3 regions of the Pseudomonas sp. TS_SC_3 genome follow, and region 1 is predicted to be linked to each of the others. Evidence: predicted binding sites of a transcription regulator. Region 1 holds the regulator's gene; each other region holds the start of a gene.
The links. Region 1 encodes sigma-54, which starts transcription at its own class of promoters, with help from an activator protein. Its sites were predicted from a motif close to ANTGGCATNNANNTTGCTNT; they were not measured.
Positions count from the first base shown of each region.

Region 2: the regulator sigma-54 is predicted to act here: its motif matches at 8,673-8,692, upstream of AC0J6G_RS13480 (pilin).
Region 3: the regulator sigma-54 is predicted to act here: its motif matches at 5,570-5,589, upstream of glnA (type I glutamate--ammonia ligase).

Region 1 is NZ_CM149586.1:199,541-209,722, forward strand. It holds gene AC0J6G_RS01025 (YhdP family protein) at 1-856, shown strand, start outside; gene AC0J6G_RS01030 (carbon-nitrogen hydrolase family protein) at 942-1,790, shown strand; gene tldD (metalloprotease TldD) at 1,793-3,250, shown strand; gene yjgA (ribosome biogenesis factor YjgA) at 3,312-3,830, opposite strand; gene pmbA (metalloprotease PmbA) at 3,934-5,280, shown strand; gene AC0J6G_RS01050 (HPr family phosphocarrier protein) at 5,347-5,619, opposite strand; gene rapZ (RNase adapter RapZ) at 5,633-6,490, opposite strand; gene ptsN (PTS IIA-like nitrogen regulatory protein PtsN) at 6,493-6,966, opposite strand; gene hpf (ribosome hibernation-promoting factor, HPF/YfiA family) at 6,982-7,290, opposite strand; gene AC0J6G_RS01070 (RNA polymerase factor sigma-54) at 7,482-8,996, opposite strand; gene lptB (LPS export ABC transporter ATP-binding protein) at 9,289-10,014, opposite strand; gene lptA (lipopolysaccharide transport periplasmic protein LptA) at 10,017-10,182, opposite strand, start outside.
Region 2 is NZ_CM149586.1:2,814,843-2,825,024, reverse strand. It holds gene AC0J6G_RS13535 (NAD(P)/FAD-dependent oxidoreductase) at 1-974, opposite strand, end outside; gene AC0J6G_RS13530 (DUF3094 family protein) at 1,038-1,211, opposite strand; gene AC0J6G_RS13525 (MOSC domain-containing protein) at 1,289-1,783, opposite strand; gene AC0J6G_RS13520 (DUF1780 domain-containing protein) at 1,780-2,409, opposite strand; gene AC0J6G_RS13515 (energy-coupling factor ABC transporter permease) at 2,553-3,242, shown strand; gene AC0J6G_RS13510 (hypothetical protein) at 3,347-3,562, shown strand; gene yacG (DNA gyrase inhibitor YacG) at 3,566-3,766, opposite strand; gene coaE (dephospho-CoA kinase) at 3,763-4,377, opposite strand; gene AC0J6G_RS13495 (prepilin peptidase) at 4,721-5,590, opposite strand; gene AC0J6G_RS13490 (type II secretion system F family protein) at 5,594-6,811, opposite strand; gene pilB (type IV-A pilus assembly ATPase PilB) at 6,815-8,518, opposite strand; gene AC0J6G_RS13480 (pilin) at 8,736-9,170, shown strand; gene AC0J6G_RS13475 (tetratricopeptide repeat protein) at 9,285-10,182, shown strand, end outside.
Region 3 is NZ_CM149586.1:3,876,281-3,886,462, forward strand. It holds gene ntrC (nitrogen regulation protein NR(I)) at 1-1,397, opposite strand, end outside; gene glnL (nitrogen regulation protein NR(II)) at 1,394-2,479, opposite strand; gene AC0J6G_RS18260 (DUF4124 domain-containing protein) at 2,687-3,307, opposite strand; gene AC0J6G_RS18265 (DUF4124 domain-containing protein) at 3,311-3,883, opposite strand; gene glnA (type I glutamate--ammonia ligase) at 4,068-5,474, opposite strand; gene thiI (tRNA uracil 4-sulfurtransferase ThiI) at 5,804-7,258, shown strand; gene typA (translational GTPase TypA) at 7,415-9,235, shown strand; gene cptA (phosphoethanolamine transferase CptA) at 9,395-10,182, shown strand, end outside.

The DNA.
Region 1 (10,182 bases):
GGATCCGCTGGCGGCGGTTGATCCCGCCAGCTTTCCGGCGCTGGACGTGCGTATCGCCGACGTTTTCCAAGGCATTGAGCCCTTGGGCAGTTGGTCGTTGAAGGCGCGCCCGGTAAGCGGCGGCGTCGCGTTCACTGAACTGGATCTCAACCTCAAAGGGCTCAAGGTCGCTGGGCGGGCCAGTTGGCTGCAGACTGCCAGCGGTGTGCGCACCACCTATAACGGCCGTCTAAGTGGTGCGGACCTGGCCGATGTGCTGATCGCCTGGAGCTTTGCGCCCACGGCCAGTAGCCGTGATTTTCATCTGGATGTTGAGGGCGACTGGCCCGGCTCGCCCGCCTGGTTCAGCTTGAAACGCCTCAGTGGCACGCTGGACGCCTCGCTGCGCAAAGGCCAGTTCTCCGAAGTCGAAGGGCCTGCATCAGCATTGCGGGTGTTTGGTTTGCTGAACTTCAACTCGATTGGCCGGCGCTTGCGGTTGGATTTCTCTGACCTGCTCGGTAAAGGTCTGAGCTATGACCGGGTCAAGGGTGTGCTGCAGGCTAACAATGGTGTGTTTGTTACCCGTGAGCCGATCACCTTGGAAGGCCCGTCAAGCAACCTCGAGCTGGACGGCACGCTGGATATGGCCAATGACCGCATCGATGCCAAGTTGTTGGTGACCCTGCCGGTGACCAACAACCTGCCTTTGGCCGCATTAATAGTTGGTGCGCCGGCCATCGGTGGCGCGTTGTTTATTGCCGACAAGCTGCTGGGCAATAGCGTCGCGCGGTTTGCCAGTGTGCAATATGACGTTAAAGGCTCTTGGCAGAACCCGGATATCAGCTTTGATAAGCCCTTCGAAAAGCCCCAATAACCCCCTGTGGCTCACATGCAGCCGTGCAGTCGACCGGCATGGCTTGTAAGCTGATGCCTGATGTTGGCATTGAGATAAAACAGTCATGACCCTCGCAGTGATTCAAATGGTCAGCCAGGCCGATGTCCTGGCTAATCTGGCTCAGGCTCGGCAGTTGCTTGAGCAGGCGGCCGCACAGGGCGCTCGCTTGGCGGTGCTGCCGGAAAACTTTGCCGCGATGGGCCGGCAAGATCTGGCTGTATTGGGTCGCGCTGAGGCCCTAGGCGAAGGGCCAGTGCTGCCTTGGCTGCGCCAGACTGCACGTGATCTGGGTTTATGGATCGTCGCCGGCACCTTGCCCTTGCCGCCCGATGGCCAGCCTGAAGCCAAGGCTCATGCCTGCTCCCTGCTGATCGACGACAGCGGTCAGCGTGTGGCGCGTTATGACAAGCTGCACCTGTTTGACGTGGATGTCAGCGACAGCCACGGCCGCTACCGTGAGTCGGATGATTACGCCTTTGGCGCCCAGGTGGTGGTGGCCGACACCCCCTTCGGCCGCCTGGGGCTGACGGTGTGTTATGACCTGCGTTTCCCCGAACTGTATAGCGCGCTGCGCGCAGCCGGTGCGGAGTTGATCAGCGCACCCGCCGCGTTCACCGCGGTGACCGGGGCGGCGCATTGGCAGGTGTTGACCCGTGCGCGGGCCATCGAAACCCAATGCTATGTGCTGGCGGCCGGGCAGGGCGGAATCCATCCGGGAGGACGCGAAACCTTTGGCCATTCGGCGATTATCGACCCGTGGGGGTTGGTTCTTGGCGAACTGCCGCACGGTCCGGGTGTGCTGCTGGCTGCGCGTAATGCGGTTGAGCAGGCGGCGATTCGTCAGCGCATGCCGGTGGCGCGGCATAAACGATTTTTTGCAGCGGCCGAACCGCGGCTGCCAGGTTTGGAGTAGCTATGAACAATATGTTGGTGTCCGTCAGTGAGCATTTGTTGGGGCCAGGCGGTTTAACCCTGGAGCATCTGCCGGGCGTGTTGGCGGATTTGGCCGGGCCGGGAATTGATGCGGCGGATCTGTATTTTCAGAGCCAGGTTTCGGAAACCTGGGCGCTGGAGGATGGCATCGTCAAGGAAGGCAGTTTCAACCTTGACCAGGGTGTTGGCGTACGCGCGCAGTCCGGTGAGAAAACCGGCTTTGCCTACAGCAACGCGATCACCGCTGATGCGCTGAGCCAGGCGGCCCGCGCGGCGCGCTCAATCGCCCGTGCCGGGCAGAATGGCCGGGTGCAGGCGTTCAGTAGCCCGCTGGTCAAGCCGTTGTATGCCCAAGACAACCCGCTGGATGTGCTGGGGCGCGCGGAAAAGGTCGAGCTGCTCAAGCGTATCGACGTCGCCACCCGCGCCCTTGACCCACGCATCAAGCAGGTTTCCGTCAGCCTGGCCGGGGTTTGGGACCGCATTCTGGTGGCGGCCAATGATGGCAGCCTGGGCGCGGATATCCGGCCGCTGGTGCGCTTCAATGTCAGCGTCATCGTCGAGCAGAATGGTCGCCGCGAGCGCGGCGGTCACGGCGGTGGTGGACGCACCGATTACCGCTATTTCCTTGAACAAACCAGCAACAACGAAGAGCGCGCCATGGGTTATGCCCGTGAAGCACTGCGCCAGGCGTTGGTCAACCTTGAGGCCATTCCGGCACCGGCAGGCAGTATGCCGGTGGTGATGGGCGCAGGTTGGTCCGGTGTGCTGCTGCATGAGGCCGTTGGCCATGGTCTGGAAGGCGACTTCAACCGTAAGGGCAGTTCAGCCTACAGCGGGAAAATAGGTGAAAAAGTAGCCTCTAGCCTCTGCACCATCGTCGATGACGGCACTCTGTTTGAACGTCGCGGCTCGCTGAGCATGGACGACGAAGGTACGCCGACCCAGTGCACCACGCTGATCGAGAATGGCGTGCTCAAGGGCTACATGCAGGACAAGCTCAATGCCCGCCTGATGGGCGTGGCCTGCACCGGTAACGGGCGTCGCGAGTCCTACGCGCACCTGCCGATGCCACGCATGACCAACACCTACATGTTGGCTGGCGAGAGCGACCCCGAAGAAATCATTCGTTCAGTGAAGAAGGGCATCTACTGCGCCAACCTCGGCGGCGGCCAGGTGGATATCACCAGCGGCAAGTTCGTCTTCTCCACCAGCGAGGCCTACCTGATCGAGGACGGCAAGATCACCGCTCCGGTCAAAGGCGCCACCCTGATCGGCAACGGCCCGGAAGCCATGAGCAAGGTGTCGATGGTCGGTAACGATCTAGAGCTGGACAGCGGCGTGGGCACTTGCGGCAAGGATGGGCAATCGGTGCCCGTGGGAGTGGGCCAGCCGACGCTGAAGATTGATGCCATTACGGTGGGCGGGACGGGCGCCTGACGGCTATTAAACGGTCACCTGATGGGGTGGCCAAAGGCCTAACCCATCAGGTGCGAGAGGCCTAGCGCAAGCCGCGCTGGGTCTCATCCAGGTCACGGATGTATTTGAAGATTTTGCGTGACGCGGCAGGCGCTTTGTTCTGCGCCAGTTCATGCTGGCCCTGACGGATCAGCTGGCGCAGGTGTTGGCGGTCGGCGTCGGGGTATTCGACGACAAAGGCTTCCAGGGTTTCGTCGGTGCCATTGAGCAAGCGGTCGCGCCAGCGCTCCAGGTTATGAAAGCGTTCGTTGTACTGACGCGTAGAGGCATCCAGTTGGTCGAGCAGGTTCAGGATGGATTCAATGTCCTGATCGCGCATCAGCCGCCCGATAAACTGCACGTGGCGTTTTTTTGCGGCATTGGCCGTGTGCTTGGGTGCTTCAGCAAGCGCGCGGCGCAGCTCGTCAGTCAGCGGTAGCTTGTTCAGCAGGTCGAGTTTTAGGGTGGTCAGGCGTTGCCCCAGATCTTGTAGCGCATGAAACTCACGCTTGATCTGGGTTTTGCTCTTCTCGCCGGAGAAGTCGTCAAGGTATTCAGACATGGTGGCGGTCCAGTGGAAAACGCCGACATGATAGCAGCAAGTTTCCAGCTGTAAGCGTCTGGCCTATGTAGCCGCGTTTGCCGCTTATCGTTCAGGAGTTCTTATGAGTGCAGTAGACATCGTCGGCCCGCAGGCTGTGCCGCAATTACAGGCGCAGGTGGAGCAGATTATTGCCGAGGCCAGAAAGCAGGGCGCCAGTGCGTGCGAGGTGGCCGTTTCGGTGGAGCAAGGTTTATCCACCACGGTGCGTCAGGGTGAGGTGGAAACGGTCGAGTTCAACCGCGACCAGGGGTTTGGCATCACCCTGTACGTGGGGCAGCGCAAAGGTTCTGCCAGCACCTCCGCCAGCGGTGAGGCGGCGATTCGTGAAACGGTGGCAGCGGCCCTGGCAATCGCCAAGCATGCCTCTGAAGATGAGTGCGCCGGCCTGGCCGATGCTGCGCTGATGGCTCGCGAGCTGCCGGCGTTGGATTTGTACCATGCGTGGTCAATCACGCCCGAGCAGGCCATCGAGCAGGCCTTGAGCTGCGAAGCGGCAGCTTTTGCGGCGGACCAGCGGATCAAGAATGCCGACGGCACCACGCTGAACACTCACCAGGGTTGCCGGGTTTACGGTAATAGCCACGGCTTTGTCAGCGGCTATGCCAGCACACGGCACAGCCTGAGTTGCGTGATGATCGCCGAGCAGGGCGGGCAGATGCAGCGTGACTACTGGTATGACGTCAATCGTCAGGGTGAGCTGCTGGCCGATGCCGGCAGCATTGGTCGCCGCGCCGCTGAGCGTGCAGTCAGCCGTTTGGGCGCGCGCCCGGTACCGACCTGTGAAGTGCCGGTGCTGTTTGCTGCCGAGCTGGCGGGAGGGCTGTTTGGTAGCTTTCTGGCGGCCATTTCCGGTGGCAACCTGTACCGTAAATCGTCGTTTCTTGAAGGCACGCTGGGGCAGCAGTTGTTCCCTGAGTGGTTGAAAATTGATGAGCGCCCACACATCCCGCGCGCACTGGGCAGCGCCGCCTTTGATGGTGACGGTTTGGCGACCTATGCCAAATCCTTCGTTGAACGCGGCGAGCTGCTGTCCTACGTGCTCGGCACTTATTCCGGGCGCAAGCTGGGCATGCCCAGCACGGCCAACTCAGGTGGCGTGCATAACCTATTCGTCAGCCACGGCGATGAAGACCAGAAGGCGCTGCTCAAGCGGATGGGGCGTGGTTTGTTGGTCACTGAGCTAATGGGCCAGGGCTTGAATATGGTCACCGGCGACTATTCACGTGGCGCGGGCGGTTACTGGGTGGAGAACGGCGAGATCCAATTTCCGGTGCAGGAAGTCACCATCGCCGGCAACCTGCGTGACATGTTCAAGCAAATAGTCGCGGTCGGTAATGATCTGGAACTGCGCAGTAACATTCGTACCGGTTCCGTGCTGATTGAGCGGATGACGGTGGCGGGTAGCTGACAGTAGCGGCCTGAAAAAAAAGGGGCGATGCACTCACGTGCATGGCCCCTTTTTTATCTAGGCAGGTTACTCGCCTTCGTCGAAGAAGTTGTCGATCAACTCGCGTAACGCCTGCAGCGCTTCGACATCCTGCTCGCCTTCAGTCTGCACATGAACGGCTGTGCCTTTGCCTGCGGCTAGCATCATCACGGCCATGATGCTTTTACCGTCGACCAGGCTGTCAGCACTGCGGCCGATTTTGACCTGACAAGGAAAGCGCCCAGCGACGCCAACAAACTTGGCTGCCGCACGGGCATGCAGGCCAAGCTTGTTGATAATGGTAATTTCGCTGGCGGGCATCGCGGGTAATTCCTTAGCTGAGGTCGCGGTGGCGGATCTGGACGTTTTTCAGGATGGGCTTGAGGGTATCGCCAAGCCGCGTTGCCAGATACACCGAGCGGTGGTGTCCACCGGTACAGCCTACGGCCACTGTGACATAGGCGCGGTTGCTGGCAGCAAAGCGCGGTAGCCACTTGGTCAGGTAGGCGAGGATGTCCTGATACATCTCTTCAACATCAGCCTGGGCCGAAAGATAGTCGATTACCGGTTGGTCGAGGCCGGAGAAGTCGCGTAAGTCCGGTTTCCAGTAAGGGTTGGGCAGGCAGCGCACATCAAATACCAGATCAGCATCCACCGGCATGCCGCGTTTGAAGCCAAAGGACTCAACCAGAAACGCGGTGCCCGGCTCGGGTTGGTTCAGCAGGCGTAGCTTGAGGCTGTCACGCAGCTGATACAAATTGAGGTGAGTGGTGTCGATCTTCATGTCAGCCAGGTCGATGATGGGCCCTAGCAGCAGGCTTTCATCGGCAATAGCTTCTTCTAGCGAGCGACTCTCATTAGTCAGTGGATGGCGCCGGCGGGTCTCCGAGAAACGCTTGAGCAGGGTTTCTTCGTCGGCATCCAGGTAAACCACATCGCACTTGATATGCCGTGCACGCACCTCTTCCAACAACGCCGGGAAACGTTCGAGATGGCTGGGCAGGTTGCGCGCGTCAATCGAAACGGCCACCTGCGGATGCAGCAACTCGGTATGCACTAGCGCGCGCTCTGCCAGTTCAGGCAGTAAGCCGGCCGGGAGGTTGTCGATGCAGTAGAAACCGTTGTCCTCGAGCACATCGAGCGCCGTGCTCTTCCCGGAACCGGAGCGACCGCTGACGATGATCAGGCGCATGTTTAGGCTCTATTGAGTTGGCTTTGAGTGTCGACTACCACCTGATACAGGGCTTCACTGCTTTCGGCTTGGCGCAGACTGGCGCGCACATCGCTGCGATCGAGCATGCTGGCGATCTGCCGGAGCAGTTCCAGGTGCGCATCGGTGGCGGCTTCAGGTACTAGCAGAACAAACAACAGGTCAACGGGGGCGCCGTCGATGGCGTCAAAATCTACGGCGGCGTCCAGGCGCAACAACGCGCTGATGGGAGCCGTACAACCCGGCAGGCGGCAGTGGGGAATGGCAATGCCATTACCAAAGCCGGTCGAGCCGAGTTTTTCGCGGGCAATTAGGCTTTCGAAAATGTCCTGGCCATCCAGGTCGGGCAGTTCGCGCGCCACCAAGTTAGCTATCTGTTCAAGGACACGTTTTTTACTGCCGCCCGGCACGTTCACTAAGGAACGGCCGGGGGTCAGGATAGTTTCAAGTCGGATCATAGGAGATAGGCGACGTCAGCGGGCCATAGCACCCTGTTGACGGTCGAGCTGTTTTTCCTTGTGTTTGATGAGTTGTCGATCGAGCTTGTCGGTCAGTAAATCGATGGCGGCGTACATGTCGTCATGCTCGGCATTGGCGACAACTTCACCGCCTGCAATATGCAGGGTGGCTTCGATTTTCTGCTTGAGTTTCTCGACCTCCATAATGACTTGCACATTGGTGATCTTGTCGAAGTGGCGCTCCAATCGGCCGAGTTTTTCGCCGATGTAGTCGCGTAGGGCGTCGGTCACATCCAGCTGGTGTCCACTGATGTTGACTTGCATACCGCTTTCTCCTTGTTGCCGTGTGTAAGAGGCAGGCGAGAGGCCTGCCGCCGGAACACTGTGGCGTGGAAGGGTCTGACAGATAGGGCCTGGCACGAACGCTGGTTGCTGAGTAGCAGTATGTCTACTTTGCGAAAAAACGTGCCTGGCGTGTTATCTGTCCTGCGAGTTGCCTTCCTTTTCGTACCGCCTTATATCAATCGTTTGCGCTCACTGGAGGGCGCTATTCCGAGGGACTCACGGTACTTTGCGACCGTACGGCGAGCCACTTGAATGCCTTGTGCTTCCAGTAGACCAGCGATCTTGCTGTCACTCAACGGCTTTTTCGCATTTTCCGCGGCGACCAGTTTTTTGATGATGGCGCGGATCGCCGTGGACGAGCATTCGCCACCCTCGGCGGTGCTAACGTGGCTGGAGAAGAAATATTTCAGCTCGTAAATGCCACGTGGGGTGTGCATGAATTTCTGTGTGGTGACCCGCGAAATCGTTGACTCGTGCATGCCTACGGCTTCGGCGATATCGTGCAGAACTAGAGGCTTCATCGCCTCGTCGCCGTAATCGAGAAAGCCGCGCTGGTGCTCGACGATCTGCGTGGCAACCTTCATCAGGGTTTCGTTGCGGCTTTGCAGGCTCTTAATAAACCAGCGCGCTTCCTGCAGTTGGTTGCGCATAAAGGTGTTGTCCGCGCTTGAGTCAGCGCGCTTCACAAACCCTGCGTACTGCGCGTTGACCCGCAGGCGCGGCATGGATTCCTGATTGAGCTCCACCAGCCAGCGCTCGTTGTGCTTGCGCACAATCACATCGGGCACCACGTACTCCGGCTCACCGGACTCGATCTGCGAGCCAGGGCGCGGGTTGAGGCTTTGGATTAAATCAATAACCTGACGCAGCTCGTCTTCCTTGAGCTTCATGCGGCGCATCAGCTGGCCGTAATCGCGGCTGCCGAGTAGGTCGAGGTAATCGCTGGCCAAGCGTTGAGCTTCACTCAGCCACGGAGTGCTTGCCGGTAGCTGACTCAGTTGCAGAAGCAGGCACTCGCCCAGGTTGCGTGCAGCGATGCCGGTCGGCTCGAACTGCTGGATGCGGTGCAGCACGGCTTCGACTTCGTCGAGCTCGATGTCCAATTCCGGATCGAAGGCCTCGACCACTTCCTCCAGGGTTTCTTCTAAGTAGCCCTGCTCGTTGATACAGTCGATCAGGGTGACGCCGATCAGGCGATCCTTATCCGACATCGGCGCCAGGTTGAGTTGCCAAAGTAAATGGCTTTGCAGGCTCTCACCGCTGGAGGTGCGGGTGGTGAAGTCCCACTCATCGTCATCACTGGCGCTGCTCGGCAGGCTGCTGGCGCTGGTCTGGTAGATGTCTTCCCAGGCGGTGTCGACCGGCAGTTCGTTGGGAATGCGCTCACCCCAATCACCTTCTTCCAGGTTGTCCACGGTTTGCGTGGCTTCCTGATAGTTGGTTTCCTGATAGGGCGCTTCGGGCTGTTCGCTCGGGCTGGCGCTTTCTGCGCCATCGGCCATGGGGTCCGAATTGTCGAAATCATCGCCGTCTTCCTGGCGTTCGAGCATCGGGTTGGACTCCAAGGCCTCCTGGATCTCTTGTTGCAGATCGAGGGTGGAGAGTTGGAGTAGGCGGATGGCCTGTTGCAGCTGCGGTGTCATCGTCAGCTGCTGGCCCATTCTCAGGACTAGCGATGGTTTCATTGCAGGCCTTATTTACTGGCGTCTATGCGCAATCCACTACAGGGCGTTTTAAAAATCGCCACTTGGAAGCAAATAATATGCCTAAGTTTAGGGGCTTTGCCTAGCAGGTCGTTGAAAACTACCTGTGTTAACGATCCAGCGTTAAAAGCAGGCGTTGGATGCGCATGTACAGCGCGTGTGCTCGGCTTTTGACCCGCCACTTCACCCGGCAGGCCAGTGCGCGGGTGTTAAATCGTTTCGCCTGTTCTGCTTACGCTCTAAAGCGCCTGCTGGCGGCTTAGAGCGGCGGTGGTTACAGCCGGAATTCATGCCCCAGATACACTTCTTTGACGGTTTGGTTGGCCAGGATAGTTTCGGCATCACCTTCGGCGATCAGTTGGCCATCGCTAACGATGTAGGCGGTTTCGCAGATATCTAAGGTCTCGCGCACGTTATGATCGGTGATCAATACACCGATGCCCTTGGCTTTGAGGTGGTGGATGATCTGTTTGATGTCGCCCACGGAAATCGGGTCAACACCGGCGAACGGCTCGTCGAGCAGGATGAACTTGGGGTTGGTTGCCAGGGCGCGGGCAATCTCCACGCGGCGGCGTTCACCACCGGACAGGCTCATGCCGAGGTTGTCGCGGATATGGCTGATATGGAATTCCTGCAGCAGCCCCTCAAGCTCCTTGCGCCGTGCAGCGCCGTCGAGGTCTTTGCGGGTTTCCAGGATGGCCATGATGTTGTCGGCCACGCTGAGCTTGCGGAAAATTGAGGCTTCCTGCGGCAGGTAGCCAATTCCGGCGCGCGCGCGGCCATGCATGGGCTGATGGCTGACGTCGAGATCATCGATCATCACGCGGCCCTGATCGGCCTGTACCAGGCCGACGATCATGTAGAAGCAGGTGGTCTTGCCGGCCCCGTTAGGGCCAAGCAGGCCGACAATCTGCCCGCTGTCGATACTCAGGCTGACGTCGCGCACAACCTGGCGGCCTTTATAGCTCTTTGCCAGGTGTTGGGCTTTCAATGTGGCCATTATTACTGCGCCTGCTGGTCGGCTGGTTTGTTCTTCGGCTGGATCACCATGTCGATGCGCGGACGTGGCGCGGTGACGTTGGTGCCTGTGGCACGGCCGGCGTTGACGATTTGGCGCTGGGTGTCGTAGACGATTTTTTCGCCTTCGAAGGTGTTGCCTTCCTGAATC
Region 2 (10,182 bases), 1.4 Mb from region 1:
CGCCCGTTGTTGCCAGGTTGTGGGCAGGCGGCGCAGTCGCCGAAGGCAAAGATGCTGTCGTCTAGGGTGGTTTGCAGTGTCAGGCGTACTTGCAGCTGGTTGATGCGATTGCTTTCCAGGCCGTCCAGCCCTTTGAGGAAATCAGGTGCGCGAATGCCTGCCGCCCAGACCTTCAGCGTGGCCGGGATGACCTGACCTTGTGCGGTATGCAGTGCGTCGCGGGTGACCTGGCTGACGGCCGCGCCGGTAAGCACGGTAACGCCGAGTTTCTCCAGGGTTTTGTGCACCGGCTGGCTGATGCGCTCCGGCAATGCTGGCAGCACGCGCGGACCGGCTTCGATCAGGGTGATGCGCATATTCTCCGGGCTGATTCGGTCCAGGCCATAAGCCGCCAGCTCGCGCGCTGCATGGTGCAACTCGGCCGCCAATTCAACGCCTGTGGCGCCGGCACCGACGATTGCAACATTAATCAGCTCGGTGGTTTCGCTCTGGCTGGCATGGGCGCGCAGGTAATGGCTGAGTAGCTGGCGATGAAAGCGCTCGGCTTGCTCGCGGGTGTCGAGAAACAGGCAGTGCTCGGCGGCGCCGGCGGTGCCGAAGTCATTGGTGGTGCTGCCCACGGCAATGACCAGGCTGTCGTAGCTCAGCTCGCGAGCAGACATCAGCACCTGGCCGTGGTCGTCCAGGGTTGCGGCTAGGCTGATGCGTTTTTTCATGCGGTTTAGGTCGCACATCCGCCCCAGTTGGAACTCGAAATGGTTCCACTTGGCTTGCGCCACGTAGTTCAATTCGTCGCCCGAGGAGTTCAGTGAGCCCGCAGCCACCTCGTGCAGCAGCGGTTTCCAGATGTGCGTCAGGTTGGCGTCAACCAGGGTTATCTTGGCTTGGCCACGCTTACCCAGGGTTCTACCCAGGCGGGTGGCAAGCTCCAGTCCACCGGCGCCGCCGCCGACAATTATGATTTGATGAGTCATCAGGCACGCTCACAAGGCTTTTAAGAATAAGTGGTGAGTCGCTGTGGGCGAGCGCGAAGCGGCTCATAGCACCAGTCGACTCAGCAGGCGGCTCAGCAGGCCCAGGCCAATCGTGGTGATCACGATGACCAGTAACAGTCGCCAAACCTTGAACGGTTGGCGTTCGACCTGATGCTGCGGAGCGCTGAGGTATTGCTCGACACGTTTTTGATCATCAGGGTTCAGGCGACTGGACATAGGTGCCTCGAATAAAAGGGCGGGTGGGCAATGGGTTGGTGCTGCCGGCCGAGGGGGTGGCATTTTAGCGGCGCGGCTTACAAAGGCTCAACGCGCAGGGCGTCATTTAAACGAATAATGCCCCCTTGTAGCACGCGCGCGGTAATTCCACCGTGGCCGCGCATGGCTTGGAACGTACCAAGCCCCAGGCGTTCTTCCAGTTTTGCGCAGGGTTGGCACCAGCCAGTGGTTTCCAGAATCGCCTGGCCGAGGCGAAAGCGCCGGCCTTTGAGGCTAAACAGGTTGATCCCGCTGATGGCGATATTACGGCGCAGCTCAGGCGCGGTAATTGGCTGTTCGGTCGGTCGGCCCATCAGGGCGCTGATAACCGCTAGGTGCTCCCATTGGATCAGTGTCACTTGCCTCGCGTTACGCGGGCCTGGGCGGCTGTGATCGCCGGTGAGGCCGGCTTCGCGGCGCGCTTCGACAGCATCTAATTCGATCATCGTTGCCCGTGAAGCCGGGCGCACGCCAATCCAGCGCACGCAGCCTTGTTGCGGGACTGCTGCGAGCAGTTCATGCAGTGGACTCATAGGCTGATACCTACATCAAAAAGCACCGAGCGGCCGAGGTTGTTGCGCAGAAAGTCGGGCGCATCGGGGTGGGCGAAGAGCACGCGAGCAAAGGTTGGGCCGACCAGTGACAGTGAGCGCCAGCCCTGACGAAGAAACTCGGTGGGCGGTGGGAAGTGGCTATTGAAATCCGGTACGGCGCGTTTCAGGTTGACGTAAGCAAGCAGGTCCAGTTCGCCGAGGTCAAGGCCGCGCTCTTTGTAGTTATGGGCTTTCTTGCGCAAGGTGGGCGTTAGCCGCTGTTGTAAATCGGCGGCGGCGATACGCCGGGGTTTGACTTCGCGGCGCACCAGTTGGCTGAGGGAGAATGCGCTGCGTCGTCGCTCCAGTTCCGCGCGCCATTCATCATTCAGCCGGCGCCCTTCGTCGAGTACAAAGAACACTTCAAAGCTGGCATCACGAAATAACACATCAGGCGGCTCATGGTCGGCGGCGCTGAATTCATCCAGGCGATGCCTGACGTTTAGCGCTTGCAGCAGGCGCTGGCAAACCCAACGCTCGCGTTCCCACTTGCGCGCATTGGAGAGAAAGGCGTTGGCTTGTTCGGCCTGGTGCGTCAGTAGGCGCAGGTAGTCTGAATCATCCATGCGCTCAGCTTAGCCTGCGCAGCTGGGTTGTAGGTACCCCTCTATGTGGGTTGTTTCAGGCTTTTCAACGGCTGGCTACGCGCAAGGCATGGCAGCGGTTGTAGACTGCACGCGTCACAACAATTGCAGGGGAGTTGTTCTCGATGATTGCCGAGCACTTACTGTCTTCTACCAGCCTGGTGATGGGTTGGTTGATCTACATCCCGCTGCTGTGTTGGGCGATTTGGCGTGCGCCCTGGGTTGAGCTATGCAGTGATTTACGTCGGCAGCATCTGCTCGGCGGCACAGCCTTGGCGCTGTTTGTGCTGTGGTTGGTGCGGCGCGATTTCGACTCGGGATTGTCTTACCACTTTATAGGCATGACCGCCGTCACCTTATTGCTGGACTGGCCGCTGGCCATGCTGGTGGGGCTAGTTGCTCAGCTGGGATTGCTGGCGCTGGGTAGGCATGACCTGGCTGCGCTAGGTGTAAATGGCGTGCTGTTGGTGGCGATCCCCGTGTGGGTCACAGAGGCTTGCGCGCTCTGGGTCGAGAAAAAGCAGCCGCGCAATTTGTTCGTTTATATCTTTTTTAACGGCTTCTTCGCTGCGGCGCTGGCGGCCTTGCTGTTTATCGTGGTCGCCTTCTCGTTGCTTTGGCTGGACGGCTTGTTCCCGATGCCGCCCTGGTTAGACGATTTCATCGGCTATCTCTGGCTGGTGATTTTCCCCGAAGCCTTTATCAACGGCATGCTGGTGACTGCGTTGGTGGTGTTTTACCCGGATTGGCTAGAAACCTTCAACCGCACGCGTTATCTCGCCGCGCCCTGGAAGGATGATGATCTGCCGCGCTGATGGTGCATGCTTCAGGGCTCTGATTGCACGGCACGGATTGATCCAAATCAAGCCAGGCTCGCCGCTGTGCGCCATTGTTCATGCATCTATCAGGAGTGCGCGATATGGGTGTGCATGAGTGGGCAAGACAAACAATTGAGCAGAGCTTGCAGGGTGAGAGCGCGCAACACTTTGATCAGGCCATGGCCTTGCGGGCGTTGCTTAGCGCCGTGATCGAACGTAGCCGGGGTATGCGTAGCGCAGTAGATCTAGCCGCAGAGCTGCAGTTTCTCGCCGACAACTTGGATGATGAGCGCGATTACAGTTTTATGCGGCCCTGATGATCAATGCTCGCGTGGCGGCAGTTCGCCAGAAAACAGATCGTCTTCCAGTGGGTTGCCGGCAATCGCGTGTTCTTCTGCGGCCCAAGCGCCAAGATCAATCAGCTTGCAGCGTTCGCAGCAGAAGGGGCGGCTTGGGCTTTGCGGGCCCCACTCCACAGGTGCGCTACAGGTGGGGCAGGTGACTAAAGTTGGCGTGCTCATGCTTGGCCTCCGCGTAGGGTCAGGTAAAAGTTATGCAGTCGTTCTACTTCGGCTTGTAGCCCATGCAGATCTTGGTCGTTGAGCAACACATCATGGGCGTGGCTTAGGCGTTCTTCACGGCTGGCTTGGGCCTTGAGAATGGCCTGCACCTGTTCGCTGGAGCTTTGGTCGCGGGCCATGGTGCGCTCTATTTGCAGCTGCTCAGGCGCATCCACCACCAATATGCGCTGCGTCAGCTTGTGCTGGCCGGATTCAACCAGCAGCGGCGATACCAAAATGGCGTAGGGTGATTCTGCACGAGCGAGGTACTGGGCTATTTCCTGGCCGATCAGCGGATGCAGCAAGGCTTCAAGCCAGCGCCGCTCGGACGCATCGGCAAAGATCCGCTTGCGCAGTGCGGTGCGATCAAGCTGCCCATCAGTGTGCAGAACCTCAGCCCCGAAATGCTCGACTATTTTAGCCAGCGCCGGCTTGCCGGGTTCAACCACCCAGCGCGCTGCATGGTCAGCGTCAACCACATGCACGCCCAGGTCGATAAAGTGCTGGGCGACAGCGCTCTTGCCACTGCCGATACCGCCAGTAAGGCCAAGAATCCAGGGTTTTACAGTCAAAGTATGGCGCTCGTGTCGGTGATTCAGGGGGGGGCGATTGTAGGGCGGATTCAGGAGCGAAGCGAACAACCCGCCACGAACCTAGAGCCCGGCAATCCGCAGGTAGCGGGCCGTGATTTGCTTGCCCCTGCTTTTGTAGGGACGGTTAGCGGCGCTAGCGCTGATTATGGGTACGCCACGCCATTCGAGCGCGGCGTACCCACCATTGGATTTTCTCGGTAGAACGCCATGGTGGGTTACGGCGCGTTGAGAGCCGATGGTGTTTGCGTGATCCTGGTTCGCGCCTAACCCACCCTATGGATTATTGCAGCAGCCCAGATGTAGTTCGGGCTGCTGCGCTATATCAGAACCTGGCAATCTGCAGGTAGCTGGCGGTGATCTGCTCGCCCCAGAGCAGTGCAAACCAGCCGGCAATCGCCAGGTAGGGGCCGAACGGGATCGGTGTGCTGGTTTCGGCGTTACGCAGGCGCAGCATGATCAGGCCGAGTACTGCGCCAACCAGCGAGGACAATAAAATCGTCAGCGGTAACACCTGCCAGCCACCCCAGGCGCCCAGCATGGCCAGCAGCTTAAAGTCGCCATAACCCATGCCTTCCTTGCCAGTGACCAGCTTAAACAACCAATAAACTGACCACAGACTCAGGTAGCCGGCAATCGTGCCCCACAGTGCATCTTCCAGGCTGGTAAATACGCCAAAACTATTGGCAATAAGGCCAAGCCACAGCAGCGGCAGCACCAGTGAATCCGGCAGCAACTGGTGATCAGCATCAATCAGGCTCATCGCCAGCAAGCCCCAGGTCAACAGCAGCATCGCGCCGGCCTGCCAAGTAAAACCAAAGTGCCAGGCAATGTAGGCCGAGAGCAAACCGCAGGTCAGCTCAATCAGCGGGTAACGCAGGCTAATCGGCGCTTTACAGCCGGAGCATTTACCGCGCAGAAACAGGTAGCTGATAACCGGGATATTTTCCCAAGGCTTTATTTCATGGGCGCAGTGCGGGCAGCTTGAGTTGGGTAATACCAGGTTGAAGGTTGCTGTCTGCTGCTCGGCGGGCAGTTCTAATATTTCGCGGGCCTGTTCGCGCCAGTCGCGCTGCATCATTTTCGGCAGGCGGTAAATTACGACATTGATAAAACTACCGATCAGTAAGCCAATCAGCAGCGCACATAAAATAAAGGCATGAACATGGCCGGCCCAAAAATCGATTAAGGCCATAGGTTAAACGACATTGCCGAGTTGGAAGATAGGTAGGTACATGGCAATGATCAGGCCGCCGACCAGTACGCCGAGTACCGACATAATCAGCGGCTCCATGAGTGCAGTCAAACCATCGACGGCGTTATCAACCTCAGCCTCGTAATAGCTGGCGACTTTATCCAGCATCATGTCCAGTGCCCCCGACTCTTCACCGATGGCAGTCATCTGGATGGCCATTGAGGGAAATACATCCGTGCTACGCATAGAAAAGTTCAGCTGCATACCGGCGCTGACATCCTGCTTGATTTTATTCACCGCATTCTTAAATACGATATTGCCGGTTGCACCCGCTACAGAGTCCAGTGCCTCCACCAGCGGCACACCTGCCGCAAATGTGGTGGCTAAGGTACGCGCATAGCGCGCAACGGATGATTTGTAGATGATGTCACCCACAATCGGCGCCTTCAGTGCGGTGCGGTCGAGCCAGTTACGGAATTTCTCCGAGCGTTTTTTAGTTTCACCAAAGGCAAAGGCTGCGGCAAACATGCCAAGCAAAATTACGAACCACCACTTTTGTAGGGCTTGGGATATACCGATTACAAACTGGGTGAATGCGGGGAGCTCAGCACCAAAGTTGGCAAATACAGATTCGAATTGCGGCACAACTTTGATCAGCAAAATAGCCGAAACAATCACCGCCACCAGCACCACCGCAATGGGGTAATTCATGGCTTTCTTGATTTTGGCTTTGAGCGCTTCGGTCTTTTCTTTGTAGGTCGCAACACGGTCCAGCAGGTTTTCCAGGGCGCCTGCTTGCTCCCCGGCATCTACCAAGTTGCAGAACAGGTCATCAAAATATTCGGGGCGTGTTCTGAGGGAGGCCGCGAAGCTATTACCTGCCGCAACATGCTGTTTAATATCATCCACCAGCTTGCGCATATTAGGGTTGTCTACACCCTCAGCAATAATGTCAAAGGACTGCAACAGCGGCACGCCGGCTTTCATCATGGTTGCCATTTGCCGGGCAAACAGCGCAATGTCCATTGGTTTGATTTTTTTCCCCGCGCTGAACAGCGAGGCGGATTTTTTGCGCACCTTGGTCGGGTTGATGCCCTGCTTGCGCAGTTGCGCTTTTACCAATGCCGGGTTTTGGCCGCTGACTTCGCCTTTTATCTTGGCACCCTGTTTATTGGTGCCTTCCCACGCGAAGGTGCTGGTTTTTAGTGCTTTAACGGCCATTGGTTAGTCCTTTGTCACGCGGTTTACTTCAGCGAGGCTGGTCACGCCCTGCATGGCCTTTAGCAAGGCCGAGGTCCGCAGGTCATTGAAGCCGTCTTTGCGCATCTGGATGGAGATATCAATCGAGTTACCTTCCTCCATGATAATCCGCTGTAGGGCCGGCGTGTTTTTAACCACTTCATAAATACCGACACGGCCTTTGTAACCGCCATTGCAATTTTCGCAGCCTACGGGCTCGTAAATTTTGAAGGTGCCGATCTTGTCTTCCGGGAAACCTTCCTCCAGCAGGGTCTCGCGTGGGATCTGGATTTCCTTCTTGCACGCGCTACACAGCTTGCGCGCCAGGCGCTGAGCAATAATTAGGTTGACCGAGGTAGCGATGTTAAAGGACGGCACCCCCATGTTGCGCAGGCGGGTTAAGGTTTCCGCAGCGCTGTTGGTGTGCAAGGTCGACATCACCATATGCCCAGTTTGTGCGGCTTTAATAGCGATGGAGGCGGTGTCCAGGTCACGAATCTCGCCGACCATGATGATGTCCGGGTCCTGACGCAGGAAGGCTTTCAGCGCCGCGGTAAAGTCCATGCCCTGTTTGGGGTTAACGTTGACCTGGTTGATGCCCTCCAAGTTGATCTCCACTGGGTCCTCGGCGGTAGAGATATTCACGTCCACTGTATTGAGGATGTTCAGGCCGGTATACAGCGATACGGTTTTGCCCGAGCCGGTTGGGCCTGTCACCAGAATCATGCCCTGCGGCTGCTTGAGGGCGGCCATGTAAAGTTCTTTTTGCGACTCTTCATAGCCCAGTGCGTCGATGCCCATCTGTGCGCTGGCTGAGTCAAGAATCCGCATCACGATCTTCTCGCCCCACAAGGTTGGGCAAGTGCTGACGCGAAAATCGATGGATTTACTTTTCGAGATGCGCATCTTAATGCGCCCATCCTGCGGTCTGCGTCGCTCGGAAATATCCAGGCCGGCCATTACTTTCAGGCGCGCAGAAATACGGGGCGACAGCTGAATAGGCGGGCGGGCGATTTCATGCAGAATACCGTCGGTACGAAAGCGCACGCGGTAGGTCTTTTCGTAAGGCTCAAAATGCAGGTCTGAGGAGCCTTTTTTAATCGCGTCCAGCAGCATCTTATTAACAAAGCGCACCACCGGGGCGTCGTCTGCGGAGTTGCCGTCAGCCTTTACCTCCGCGTCATCATTAACCGTTTCGACATCCAGGCCGTCGAGGTCAACGTCGGCCAGGTCATCCATGCCGCTGGTCGCGGAATCGAAGAATTTGTCTATAGCTTCGCCGAGCTTGTCGTCCTCAACCAGAATGGCTTCTGTGTTCATGCCGGTGCTGAATTGAATGTCAGTGATGGCTTGATGGTTGGTTGGGTCGGAGACTGCGACAAATAGCTTATTACCTCGGCGCCACAGCGGTAATACGCGGTGTTGGCGAACCAGCTTCTCGCTGACCAAGTCTTTAGGCTGGTTTTCTTTGTCGATGGCATTCAGGTCAACAAAGGACACGCCAAATTGATCGCTGGCCAGTTCGGCCAATACTCGGCTTTTGACTAGCTTGTTTTGCACTAGGTAGGTGACCAGCGACAGCTTGTTGCGCTGCGCCTGACCTTGAGCGTGTTGCGCTGTTTTTTCATCCAGCAGTTCCGCCAGCACCATCTGCCGGGCTAAGCCGGTAAGGGACACGCTATCGTTCATCACAGGCTCCATAACAATGCGTGCGTTATAGCCTAGTTGCTCTAGGCGTGCCAAACCCAGTGAGTTAGGGTGACAAAAAATGGCAGTTAGTGTCGATGCTGAGGCTGCTGCTTGCGCTTCGGTGCCTTTAACCCAGGTTAGAGCAGTGTTTAGAGTTGGCACGAAGGCTGCATTAGTAGGTCAGGTCGTCGACCTATACACACTAAGGAGATGCTAGATGAAAGCTCAAATGCAAAAAGGTTTTACGCTTATCGAATTGATGATCGTGGTTGCGATTATCGGTATTCTGGCTGCTATCGCAATTCCGCAGTATCAGGACTATACAATTAAAGCAAAAGTTGCTAATGCTCTGACTGCCGCTGATGCTTTAAAAACGGCGGTGTCTGTTTGCGCGCAAGAGGCGGGTGGCGTGCTTGCAGCTTGTAATACTGGCTCTAATGGTGTTCCTGTGTTTAGTGCTACTAAAGAAGTTACAAGTGCCAATGTGGCTGCTGGTACAGTGGTGCTTACGCTGGGCAACGGTATCGGGACTAACGTTGACGGCCAAACGATAACAATGACCCCTGCTGTGAATACCACCTCCATTCGTTGGACTAATTCGACTACTGTAACTCAGCCTGCTGCTCAGGCTGCAATTCTTAAGAATAACTAATTGCGGTGCGTGTCTAGTTTTTTGTGTTGGCACGCGGGGTTTTAGTTGGTTGTGAGATATGGCGCCCTGCTTTTGCGGGGCGTTATTTTTTGTTTGTTATATGTTGGAGGCTTGATGCATTTTTTTTCCGTGCGCTGGTTTCATTTTATACTTTTATATTTTTGGTTGGTATTGATCTGTATTTTGTTTTTTGAAAATCCACTTATATTTGACGACAACTATTTTTTTTTGAAGGGTGCCCCAGAGGCATATATTGATGATGGTGTTCGGTTTTCTCCGCGCTGGTGGGTTTATGAAACGTTGGCAGTTACATTCGTATATCTGGGTTCGGGTATTGCTTGGCAGCGGGTGGGGAATTTATTTGCTCACATGTCTACAGTCTTAGCGCTGTATTTTTTTATTCGACAACTTCTATTGAATTTTGATGCTTCTGGTAAATTAAATGTAAGAGTTGGGGTGCACTTTTCGGCGTTTTTAGGCTCTGCTTTATTTGCAGTACACCCGCTTTCTATTTTTTCTCAGGGGTATTTGATTCAGCGCACTATAATTTTCGCTACGCTATTCTCTATTTTCAGTCTGTTTGGTTTTTTGCGTGGAATGAATGGTTCGCGTTTTTGGTTGTGGCTGTCCTGCCCGCTCTTCGGATTAGCGGTTTTCGCTAAGGAACATTCGGTTATGCTTCCATTGGTATCCACTTTGCTCTTGGTCTTGTATGTGCGTAGTGATTTTGTTGTGCAGGTTTCGCGGCGAGAGATTTTTTCTGTGTTGTTGGTGCAGGGCTTGTTGTCTGTTCTGGTAGTTTTACAAAGCGCAGGGATTATTGGGGTGCCTTATGAGGTTTTAGCCGAGGAGGTTTTAATATCCGAAACCGAAAGGCCAGTGAAGAACTTGTATCTGTTAAGCGTTTTTAATCAAGCGGGTTTATTTTTTAAGTATTTGTACATGTGGGTTTTCCCCGTTTCTACAATGATGTCGGTTGATATGCGGGAGGTGTTTCCCCTTGGCTTTTACT
Region 3 (10,182 bases), 360 kb from region 1:
TTCATGCCCAGTTCCTTGATCTTGCGGGTCAGGGTGTTGCGGCCCCAGCCCAGCAGTAAGGCGGCATCGCGGCGGCGACCGGCGGTGTGCTTGAGGGCGGTTTCGATCATGATGCGCTCGAACGCCGGTACCGCCGTATCCAGCAGGTTGGACTGGCCACGGCTCAGGGCTTGATCCGCCCATTGGCGCAGGCCCTGTTCCCAGTTGCTTACTGGCGCACTTTCCTGCGGCTGGCTGAGTAGCTCAGGCGGCAGGTCGCCGACATGCACCTCGCGCCCGGAAGCCATCACGGTGATCCAGCGGCAGGTGTTCTCCAGTTGGCGCACGTTACCGGGCCACGGCAGTTGCTGCAGGTAGTCCTCGGTTTCGCTTTTCAGCAACTTGGGTTCGACCGCTAACTCCAGCGCGGCGCGGCTAAGGAAGTGCCGGGCCAGGGTGGGGATGTCTTCGCGGCGATCGGACAGGCGCGGGATATGAATACGAATGACGTTGAGGCGGTGGAACAAGTCTTCACGAAACTTGCCGGCCTGCACCAGGCTTTCCAGGTTCTGGTGGGTGGCGGCGATGATGCGCACGTCCACTTTGACCGGCGTGTGGCCGCCAACCCGGTAAAACTCACCGTCGGCCAGTACGCGTAGCAGGCGCGTTTGGGTGTCGGCGGGCATGTCGCCAATTTCATCAAGGAACAGCGTGCCGCCGTCGGCCTGCTCGAAGCGGCCGCGACGCTGGTTGGCTGCGCCGGTAAACGCGCCTTTTTCATGGCCGAATAGCTCGGATTCCATTAAGTCCTTGGGGATCGCCGCCATATTCAGCGCGATAAACGGTGAGGCGGCGCGCGGGCTGTGGCGGTGCAGGGCGTGGGCGACCAGCTCCTTGCCGGTACCGGACTCGCCGTTGATCAGCACGGTGATATTGGAGTGTGAAAGACGGCCGATGGCGCGAAACACCTCCTGCATGGCCGGCGCTTCGCCGATGATTTCTGGCGTGCGGGGCTGCTCAACCGGGATGCTAAAACCTTGCTGCTCCTGGGCGTGCTGGTTGGCACGCTTGACCAGGGATACGGCTTCATCGACATCGAACGGCTTGGGCAGGTATTCGAATGCGCCGCCCTGATAGGAGGCCACGGCGCTGTCGAGGTCGGAGTGCGCGGTCATGATGATGACGGGCAGGCGTGGGTGCATTTCGCGAATGCGCGCCAGCAGTTCCAGGCCACTGGCGCCGGGCATGCGGATGTCGGAGATAATCACATCCGGCTGTTGGCGGCTCAGGCGGCTGAGCACGCCATCGGCGCTGTCGAAGCTCTGGGTGGTCATGCCTTCTTGTTGCAAGGCTTTTTCCAGCACCCAGCGGATGGAGCGGTCGTCATCGACAATCCAGACGGTTTCACTGCGGCTCATGACGGAGTTACTCCTTGTTCCAGCGGCAGGAAGATCGAGAACACGGTATGGCCAGGATGGCTCTCGCATTCGATCAGGCCTTGGTGCTGACTAATAATGTTCTGGGTAATGGCCAAGCCCAGGCCGGTGCCGTCGGCACGCCCGCTGACCATGGGGTAGAAGATGGTTTCTTGCAGCTCGGGCGGGATGCCGGGGCCGTTGTCGATGATTTCAATCTTGGTCACCAGGCGATGACGGCAATGGCCGATGGTGAATTGGCGCAGGGTGCGGGTGCGCAGGGTGATGCGGCCCAGACGCAGCTCGTTTTGCCCGCCGATGGCTTGCATGGCGTTGCGCACGATATTCAGCACGGCCTGGATCATCTGTTCGCGGTCGATCAGTACGTCCGGAATGCTGGGGTCGTAATCACGCACCAGAATGATGCTGCCCTGGCTTTCCGCGTCCACCAAGCTGCAGACGCGCTCCAGCACCTCGTGCACGTTGGTCATCGCCAGCGAGGGCAGCTTATTCGAGCCAAGCATGCGGTCGACCAGGTTACGCAGGCGGTCGGCCTCCTCGATGATGACGTTGGTGTAGTCCTTGAGGCTTTCCTCGGGCAGCTCGCGCGCCAGTAACTGTGCGGCGCCGCGGATGCCGCCGAGCGGGTTCTTGATTTCATGGGCCAGCCCGCGCACCAGCATTTTGGTGGTTTCCTGCTTGGACAGCTGCGCCTCTTCCTTGGTGATGCGCAGCAGGCGGTCACGCGGGTGTACCTCCAGCAGCAGCAGGGTTTCGCCATGACTGAGGACGGGGGTTACCGCATAGTCGACGGTCAGGGTCTGGCCGCTGACCGAGGTCAGCACGGCTTCACGCTTATTAAATGGATGGGCGTGTTGTACGGCCTGGCGCAGTGCACTGAGCGCTTCGCTCGACTCGGTAAACAGCTCGCTGATGAACTGGCCATGGCTGCGCTGGCCGCTGACAGCCAGGAGCATCTCTGCTGCCGGGTTCATGTACTCAAGACGCAGGTCGTCGTTGAGCAGCAGCGTGGCTGTGGTCAGGTTGTCCAGCAGCAGGCGGTGCAGTGCGTCGTTAATGATCATATGAGATGTCAGCAGACCCTTGAGCTCCAGCAGTGACGCTAGAAAATGCAAGAAGCAAACCAAAGCCCCGAAAAGAAGCGTGTTTGCCCGTAGGATGCCGGAAATTAGCTGCTTTTCAGCGCAGCCGGGGTGCGCGCGGCGACCCAAAACAGGGAGAGTATAGAAATGCCGGGCAATAAGTGCACCGCTATGGTGCGTCGTGGTGGATTAGATAAAAGGCACGAAGGGGATGTTTTTCTTTTCCGGCGGTTTGTCCTTGAGTGGACACTCCGGGCGCACGCCGTAATCGGCCTTTTTGCAGGGCGTGACCTTGCGCTTCTGTGCCAGGGAAATGCGCTGCATATGGAAGGGTTGGGTTGGCGTGCGCTCGATAATGCGGCCTTGCAGGTCGATGATTTCCACGGCCAGTTGATGGGTGCCGCGGTCGATATTCTCCAGCGGGAACACCGGGCTGCTGCCGACTTCGCCTACTTGTTGGCCATCCAGCAGCAGGCGATAGCTGTGCTGCGCGAACAAGCCGGGTTCACTGTTGACGCTGACAATCAGATTGCCACCACTGTCGCGGATCGTGGCGTCGGGCTGTGGCACCAGAATGCGCAATAGGCTGTAGCGCAGCGCCGGTTCTGGTGGCGTTTGCAGGATGACTGGCGCAGCAGGCGCCTGGACGGCCGGCATCGAGTTACTGGGTGCCAGTTCAACGCGCTGGGCATCACCTGATTTGGGTTTGTCGGTGAAAACACGATTTCCTTCGGCGTCTATATAGGTATAAACCTGGGCGAAGGCCGGTAGAGCGAGCAGCATCAGGCCGCAAAACAGCAAATTGCGCATGGATCAAGGGGCCGGTTTGGGGGTGGGTTTGGGCGTTGGTTTGGGTGGTGGCGGGCGCAAGGCCGGGTTGCTGGTATTGACCCGCTGCACGGTAAAGGTGGCCGTGGCGCTTTGCTGAATCGATTGCTCGCCGCTGAGCACTTCCACGGCCAGGCTGTGTTCGCCGCGGTCGACATTGCTCACTTGCAGGCGTGGCACGTTGCTCGGTTGGCCATAGGGTTTGCCGTCGAGTAACAGGCGCAGGCGATGGTTGCTGGCCAGGCGCGGCTCAATCATGACCCCGACGCTGAACGTACCGTTGTTTGCGCGCAGCGCCTCATCATCCGGCAGGCCGGTCAGCTGCAATGTGCTGTAAGGCGCGGCTCTGTCAGTCGCTTCGGCCACGGGGGCTGCAGGTGCGCTGGGGACCGGCATCGACACGCTGTTGGTGGCAGGCAGTTGAATATTTTCGCTCGCTTGACCCTCCGGCGGCTGGTCGGTGAAGACCGTGTTGCCATTGGCGTCGGTGTATTTGTAAATCTGCGCAGTGGCCGAAAAGGCCAGGCTCAGTAGTAGGCAGATGAGTAGAGGGCGCATGCCGGTCTCTCCCAGTGAGTGTGCCCTAAGCCTTGCACTGCCAAGGCGCCCTGGCAAGCGCGCTGATGGCGCGGCGTAGACCAGCGCAGAAAACACCGGGCTAAAAGGTGGTGGGGCGGAGCAAGGTGCCGGGTGCAGACGCAAAAAGGCCACCCGGAGGTGGCCTCTTGTGTTGCGCGAAGGTTTAGCAGCTGTAGTACAGGTCGTATTCCAGCGGGTGCACGAAGGTGCGCACTTTGATTTCTTCTGCGCTCTTCAGCTCGATGTAAGCGTCGATGAACTCGTCGGAGAACACGCCGCCTTTGGTCAAGAACGCGCGGCCCTTGTCCAGCTCTTCCAGGGCTTCTTTCAGGCTGCCGCAGACCTGTGGGATCAACTTGCCTTCTTCCGGTGGCAGGTCATACAGGTTCTTGTCGGCGGCGTCGCCTGGGTGGATCTTGTTCTGGATGCCGTCCAGGCCAGCCATCAACAGTGCAGCGAAGCACAGGTATGGGTTGGACGCTGGGTCCGGGAAGCGCGCTTCAATACGACGGCCTTTCGGGCTGGCAACGTAAGGGATGCGGATCGACGCGGAGCGGTTACGCGCCGAGTAGGCCAGCATAACCGGGGCTTCGAAACCTGGAACCAAACGCTTGTACGAGTTGGTGGCCGGGTTGGTGAAGCCGTTCAGGGCCTTGCCGTGCTTGATGATGCCGCCGATGAAGTACAGGGCGGTATCGGACAGGCCGGCATAGCCTTCGCCGGCGAAGGTGTTCTTGCCATCTTTGGAGATGGACAGGTGCACGTGCATGCCTGAACCGTTGTCACCGTACAGTGGCTTCGGCATAAAGGTGGCGGTTTTGCCGTAGGCATCAGCTACGTTGTGCACGCAGTACTTCAGGGTCTGAACTTCGTCAGCCTTGGTTACCAGGGTGTTGAAGCGCACGCCGATTTCGTTCTGGCCGGCCGTGGCGACTTCGTGGTGATGCACTTCGACGAACTGGCCCATTTCTTCCAGTGCGTTGCACATGGCGGTACGGATTTCGTGGTCGTAATCCGACGGAGGGGTCGGCAGGTAGCCGCCTTTAACCGGTACGCGATGGCCTTTGTTGCCGCCTTCGAAGTCCGCGTCGCTGTTCCACGAAGCCTGCTCGGAGAAGATTTTGAACATCGAGCCGGAGATGTCCGACTTGAACTTCACTTGGTCAAAGATGAAGAACTCAGGCTCCGGGCCGACGAATACGGTGTCGCCGATGCCGGTGCTTTTCAGGAACTCTTCAGCACGCTTAGCGATGGCACGTGGGTCACGGTCATAACCTTGCATGGTCGACGGCTCGATCACGTCGCAGACCAGGATCAGGGTCGGCTCTTCGGTGAACGGGTCGAGCACGGCGCTGCTGTCGTCTGGCAGCAGGATCATGTCGGAGGCTTCGATGCCTTTCCAGCCAGCGAGGGACGAGCCGTCGAACATCTTGCCGTGTTCGAAGAAATCTTCATCCAGGGCATCACGCGCTGGCATGGTGATGTGGTGCTGTTGGCCGCGGATATCAGTGAAACGCAGGTCTACCCACTTCACGTCGTGTTCTTTAATAAGTTGAATCGACTTCGACATGCTGTCCTCCAGGTGGCTAAGGCTCGAATGCTGAGCCCCTTAATAATTCGGTAAGGCGCGGCGGCATAGTCCGTCGGCGCATCCTGCATCACAAGGGAGCAAATTGCATGCCAGTGCACAGGAATGGGTGTAAGCCCTGAAACTCAGGGCCGGCGGGGGCTGCACTGCGGCCTTGGATTAATATTTGCACTGTTATGGTTCGTGATATTTGCACTGCGCTCTTAAATGGTGCGCTTTTTGGTGGGGTGAGGAATTTTGATCAAAGCGTGAGCAATTTCCGCTATAATCCGCGCCCCTGTTTTTTCGCGGCCTCGGCACCTCCTGTTTTCATGAAACTGATCGTTAAAGTCTTCCCAGAAATCACCATTAAAAGCCGGCCGGTGCGTAAGCACTTTATCCGGCAGCTGGCGAAGAACATTCGTTCGGTTTTGCGTGAATTCGACCCACAGCTGCAGGTCAGCGGTGTGTGGGACAACCTGGAAGTTGAAACCCAGATCAGTGAGCCGAAAACCCTGCAGGCCATGATTGAGCGCCTGAGCTGCACGCCGGGCATCACCCACTTTCTGCAAGTTGATGAATACCCGCTGGGTGATTTCGACGACGTGCTGGAGAAGTGCAAGCTGCACTTCGCTGAGCAACTGCCGGGCAAGATCTTCGCAGTGCGCTGCAAGCGCGCAGGCAAGCATGCCTTCAGCTCCGTGGATATCGAACGCTATGTGGGCAGCCAACTGCGTCAGCAGTGCGGCGCCGCCGGTATCTCGCTGAAGGCGCCCGACGTCGTTGTGCGCATGGAAATCCGCGACCAGCGCTTGTTTGTTATCCATCACCAGCATGAAGGCCTGGGCGGTTACCCGCTGGGCTCGCTGGAGCAGAGCCTGGTGCTGATGAGCGGTGGTTTTGACTCCACTGTTGCGGCTTACCAAATGATGCGTCGCGGCCTGGTCACGCACTTCTGCTTCTTCAATCTTGGCGGTCGTGCCCACGAGCTGGGCGTGATGGAAGTGGCGCATTACCTCTGGCAAAAGTTTGGCAGCTCGCAGCGTGTGCTGTTTATCAGCGTGCCGTTTGAAGAAGTGCTCGGCGAAATTCTCGGCAAGGTCGACAACAGCCAGATGGGCGTGATCCTCAAACGCATGATGCTGCGCGCCTCTACGCGCATGGCCGAGCGCTTGCAGATCGAGGCGTTGGTCACCGGTGAGGCGATTTCCCAAGTGTCCAGCCAGACCCTGACCAACCTGGCGGTGATCGATTCGGCCACTGACATGCTGGTGCTGCGTCCACTGTTGGCCAGCCATAAACAAGACATCATCGACACCGCCACGCGCATCGGCACCGCCGAGTTTGCCAAGCACATGCCGGAATACTGCGGGGTGATTTCGGTCAACCCGACCACCAAGGCGAAGAAGCTGCGCATCGAGCACGAAGAGCAGCAGTTCGATATGGCCATTCTCGACCGCGCCCTGGAGCGCGCGACCTTGCTGCCGATCGATAAAGTGATTGATGAGCTGGGTAAGGACATTCAGGTCGAAGAAGTCAGCGAAGCGCTTGCCAGCCAGGTGATCATTGATATCCGCCATCCGGATAACGCCGAAGAACAGCCGCTCGAACTACCAGGCATCGAAGTCCAAGCGTTGCCCTTTTACGCGCTGAATAGCCGTTTTAAAGAATTAGATGCCGCGCGCCAATACTTGCTGTATTGCGACAAAGGCGTCATGAGTCGTTTGCATGCTCATCATCTGTTGAGCGAGGGGCATGCCAATGTGCGCGTTTATCGTCCGACATAAAATCCCAGGGTTGAATGGCGGCAGCATCCGCCATCGCCCTCCCGACATACCGGCGGCGTGAAGCAGGCTTTTACGCCGCCGAGCAGAAATAGCATTTAGTTAACACTTGCCGCCTAAACTAGGCAGCACACCGAATACTCTGATTGAGATACGCCCGTGATCGAAAAACTACGCAACATCGCCATCATCGCCCACGTTGACCATGGTAAGACCACCCTGGTTGACGCCCTGCTGCGCCAGTCCGGCACCCTGGAGCGCAACGAGCTCAACGACGAGCGCGTGATGGACAGCAACGACCAGGAAAAAGAGCGCGGTATTACCATTCTCGCCAAGAACACCGCGATCAACTGGGGTGGCTACCACATCAACATCGTTGACACCCCCGGCCACGCCGACTTCGGCGGTGAAGTTGAGCGCGTAATGTCGATGGTTGACTCCGTGCTGCTGGTGGTTGACGCCCAAGACGGCCCGATGCCGCAAACCCGCTTCGTGACCAAGAAGGCCTTCGAAGCCGGCCTGCGTCCGATCGTTGTGATCAACAAGATTGACCGTCCGGGCGCGCGTCCGGATTGGGTTCTGGACCAGATCTTCGACCTGTTCGACAACCTCGATGCCACCGAAGAGCAGCTGGACTTCAAAGTCGTTTACGCCTCGGCCCTGAACGGCATTGCCGGTCTCGACCACACTGAGATGGCGGAAGACATGACGCCGCTGTACCAGTCGATTGTCGACAACGTACCGGCTCCAGCTGTAGACCGTGATGGTCCGTTCCAGATGCAAATCTCGGCACTGGACTACAACAGCTTCCTCGGCATTATCGGCGTTGGTCGTATTGCCCGCGGCAAGGTCAAGCCGAACACCCCGGTTGTGGCGATTGACGTCAATGGCAAAAAGCGTAACGGCCGTATCCTCAAGCTGATGGGTCACCACGGTCTGCACCGCGTTGACGTTGAAGAAGCCGGCGCGGGCGATATTGTCTGTGTCAGCGGTATGGACCAGCTGTTCATCTCCGACACCCTGTGCGACATGAACCATGTTGAGGCGATGAAGCCGCTGACCGTTGACGAGCCGACCGTATCCATGACCTTCCAGGTCAACGATTCGCCGTTCTGCGGTAAAGAAGGCAAGTTCGTCACCAGCCGTAACATCAAAGAGCGTCTGGACAAAGAGCTGCTGTACAACGTGGCCCTGCGTGTTGAAGAAGGCGACAGCGCTGACAAGTTCAAAGTCTCCGGCCGTGGTGAGCTGCACCTCTCGGTACTGATCGAAACCATGCGTCGCGAAGGCTTCGAAATGGGTGTAGGTCGTCCAGAAGTGATCATCCGCGTTGTGGATGGCGTCAAGCAGGAACCGTTCGAAAACGTCACCATCGACACCCCGGAAGAATCCCAGGGCAAGGTCATGGAAGAGATGGGTCTGCGTAAGGGCGACCTGACCAACATGGTGCCGGATGGCAAAGGCCGTGTTCGTCTGGAATACAACATCCCGGCTCGCGGTCTGATTGGTTTCCGTAACCAGTTCCTGACCCTGACCAACGGTGCTGGCATCCTGACCTCGATCTTCGATCGCTACGACACCATGAAGTCCGGCGACATGTCCGGCCGTCAGAACGGCGTACTGGTTTCAGTCGAAACCGGCAAGGCGTTGACCTACTCCCTGGAAACCCTGCAGGCGCGCGGCAAGCTGTTCGTCGAGCACGGCCAGGAAATCTACAACGGTCAGATCGTTGGTCTGAACAGCCGTGACAACGACATGGGCGTCAACCCAACCAAAGGTAAGAAGCTCGACAACATGCGTGCTTCGGGTAAAGACGAAACCATCGCCCTGGTTCCACCTGTTCGCTTCACATTGGAACAGGCTCTGGAGTTCATCCAGGACGACGAGCTGTGCGAAGTCACGCCCAAGTCGATCCGTCTGCGTAAGAAGATCCTCGACGAAGGCGAGCGCACCCGCGCTGCCAAGAAAGCCAAGAACTGATCCACGTTCTAGCTAACTGAAAAGCCCCCGCCGGTGAAAGCCTGCGGGGGCTTTTTCATGGTTGGGTAAAAAGTGGCTCACTGTGCCACGGTGTTTGACGGAATTTTCACAGGCTGGCTGGCATAAGCATTGCGGTCATTGAAAGGTCACGAGGTAGTCATGTCTGCAGCATTGCAAACGTCTTCACGCCAACGCGTGGATTGGGCCGGGTTAGGCTGGGCCTTTTTGTTTTTTTGGTATTTTTCCGGTGTTACCCAGTTATTGATCCAGCTGACCGGTACGGCCGGGTTTTCCGGCTTTCGTCAGGCCTTTCTGGCCAGTGCGTTGTGGCTGGTGCCGTTGTTGCTGTGGCCAGCGCGGGCCCGTCAGTTGGCGGCCGTCATTGGTGCCTTGCTGTGGCTCTGCTCGCTTGGCAGCTTCGGCTACTTTCTGGTGTACGGGCAGGAGTTCTCGCAGAGCGTGATCTTCATCATGTTCGAATCGAACCTCAATGAAAGCCGCGAATACCTGATCCAATATTTCGCCTGGTGGATGCTGCCGGCCTTCTTTGCGTACGGCCTGGGCGGCTGGTTGTTGTGGCGCAAAGTGCGCCCGGTGTACCTGTCGCGCCCTGGCGCGCTGTTTGCTGCGGCATTGGCGGTGTTTGTCTCGGTGGGCTACCCGGCGCTGCGCCAGTTCACTAAACATGACAGCTGGAAGGCGGGGCTGGATAACTTTGCTCAACGCATTGAAGCCGCCACCCCCTGGCAGCTGGCGGTGGGCTACAAAAATTACCGCGAGCAGTTGGCCAACATGCAGGTGCTGTTGGCAGAGAATGCCAGCATTGCGCCCTTGGCTAACTTGCAGGATGCGCGTGCCGGTCAGCCGGCGACCCTGGTGCTGGTGATTGGCGAGTCGACCAACCGTCAGCGCATGAGCCTGTATGGCTACCCGCGCGCAACCACACC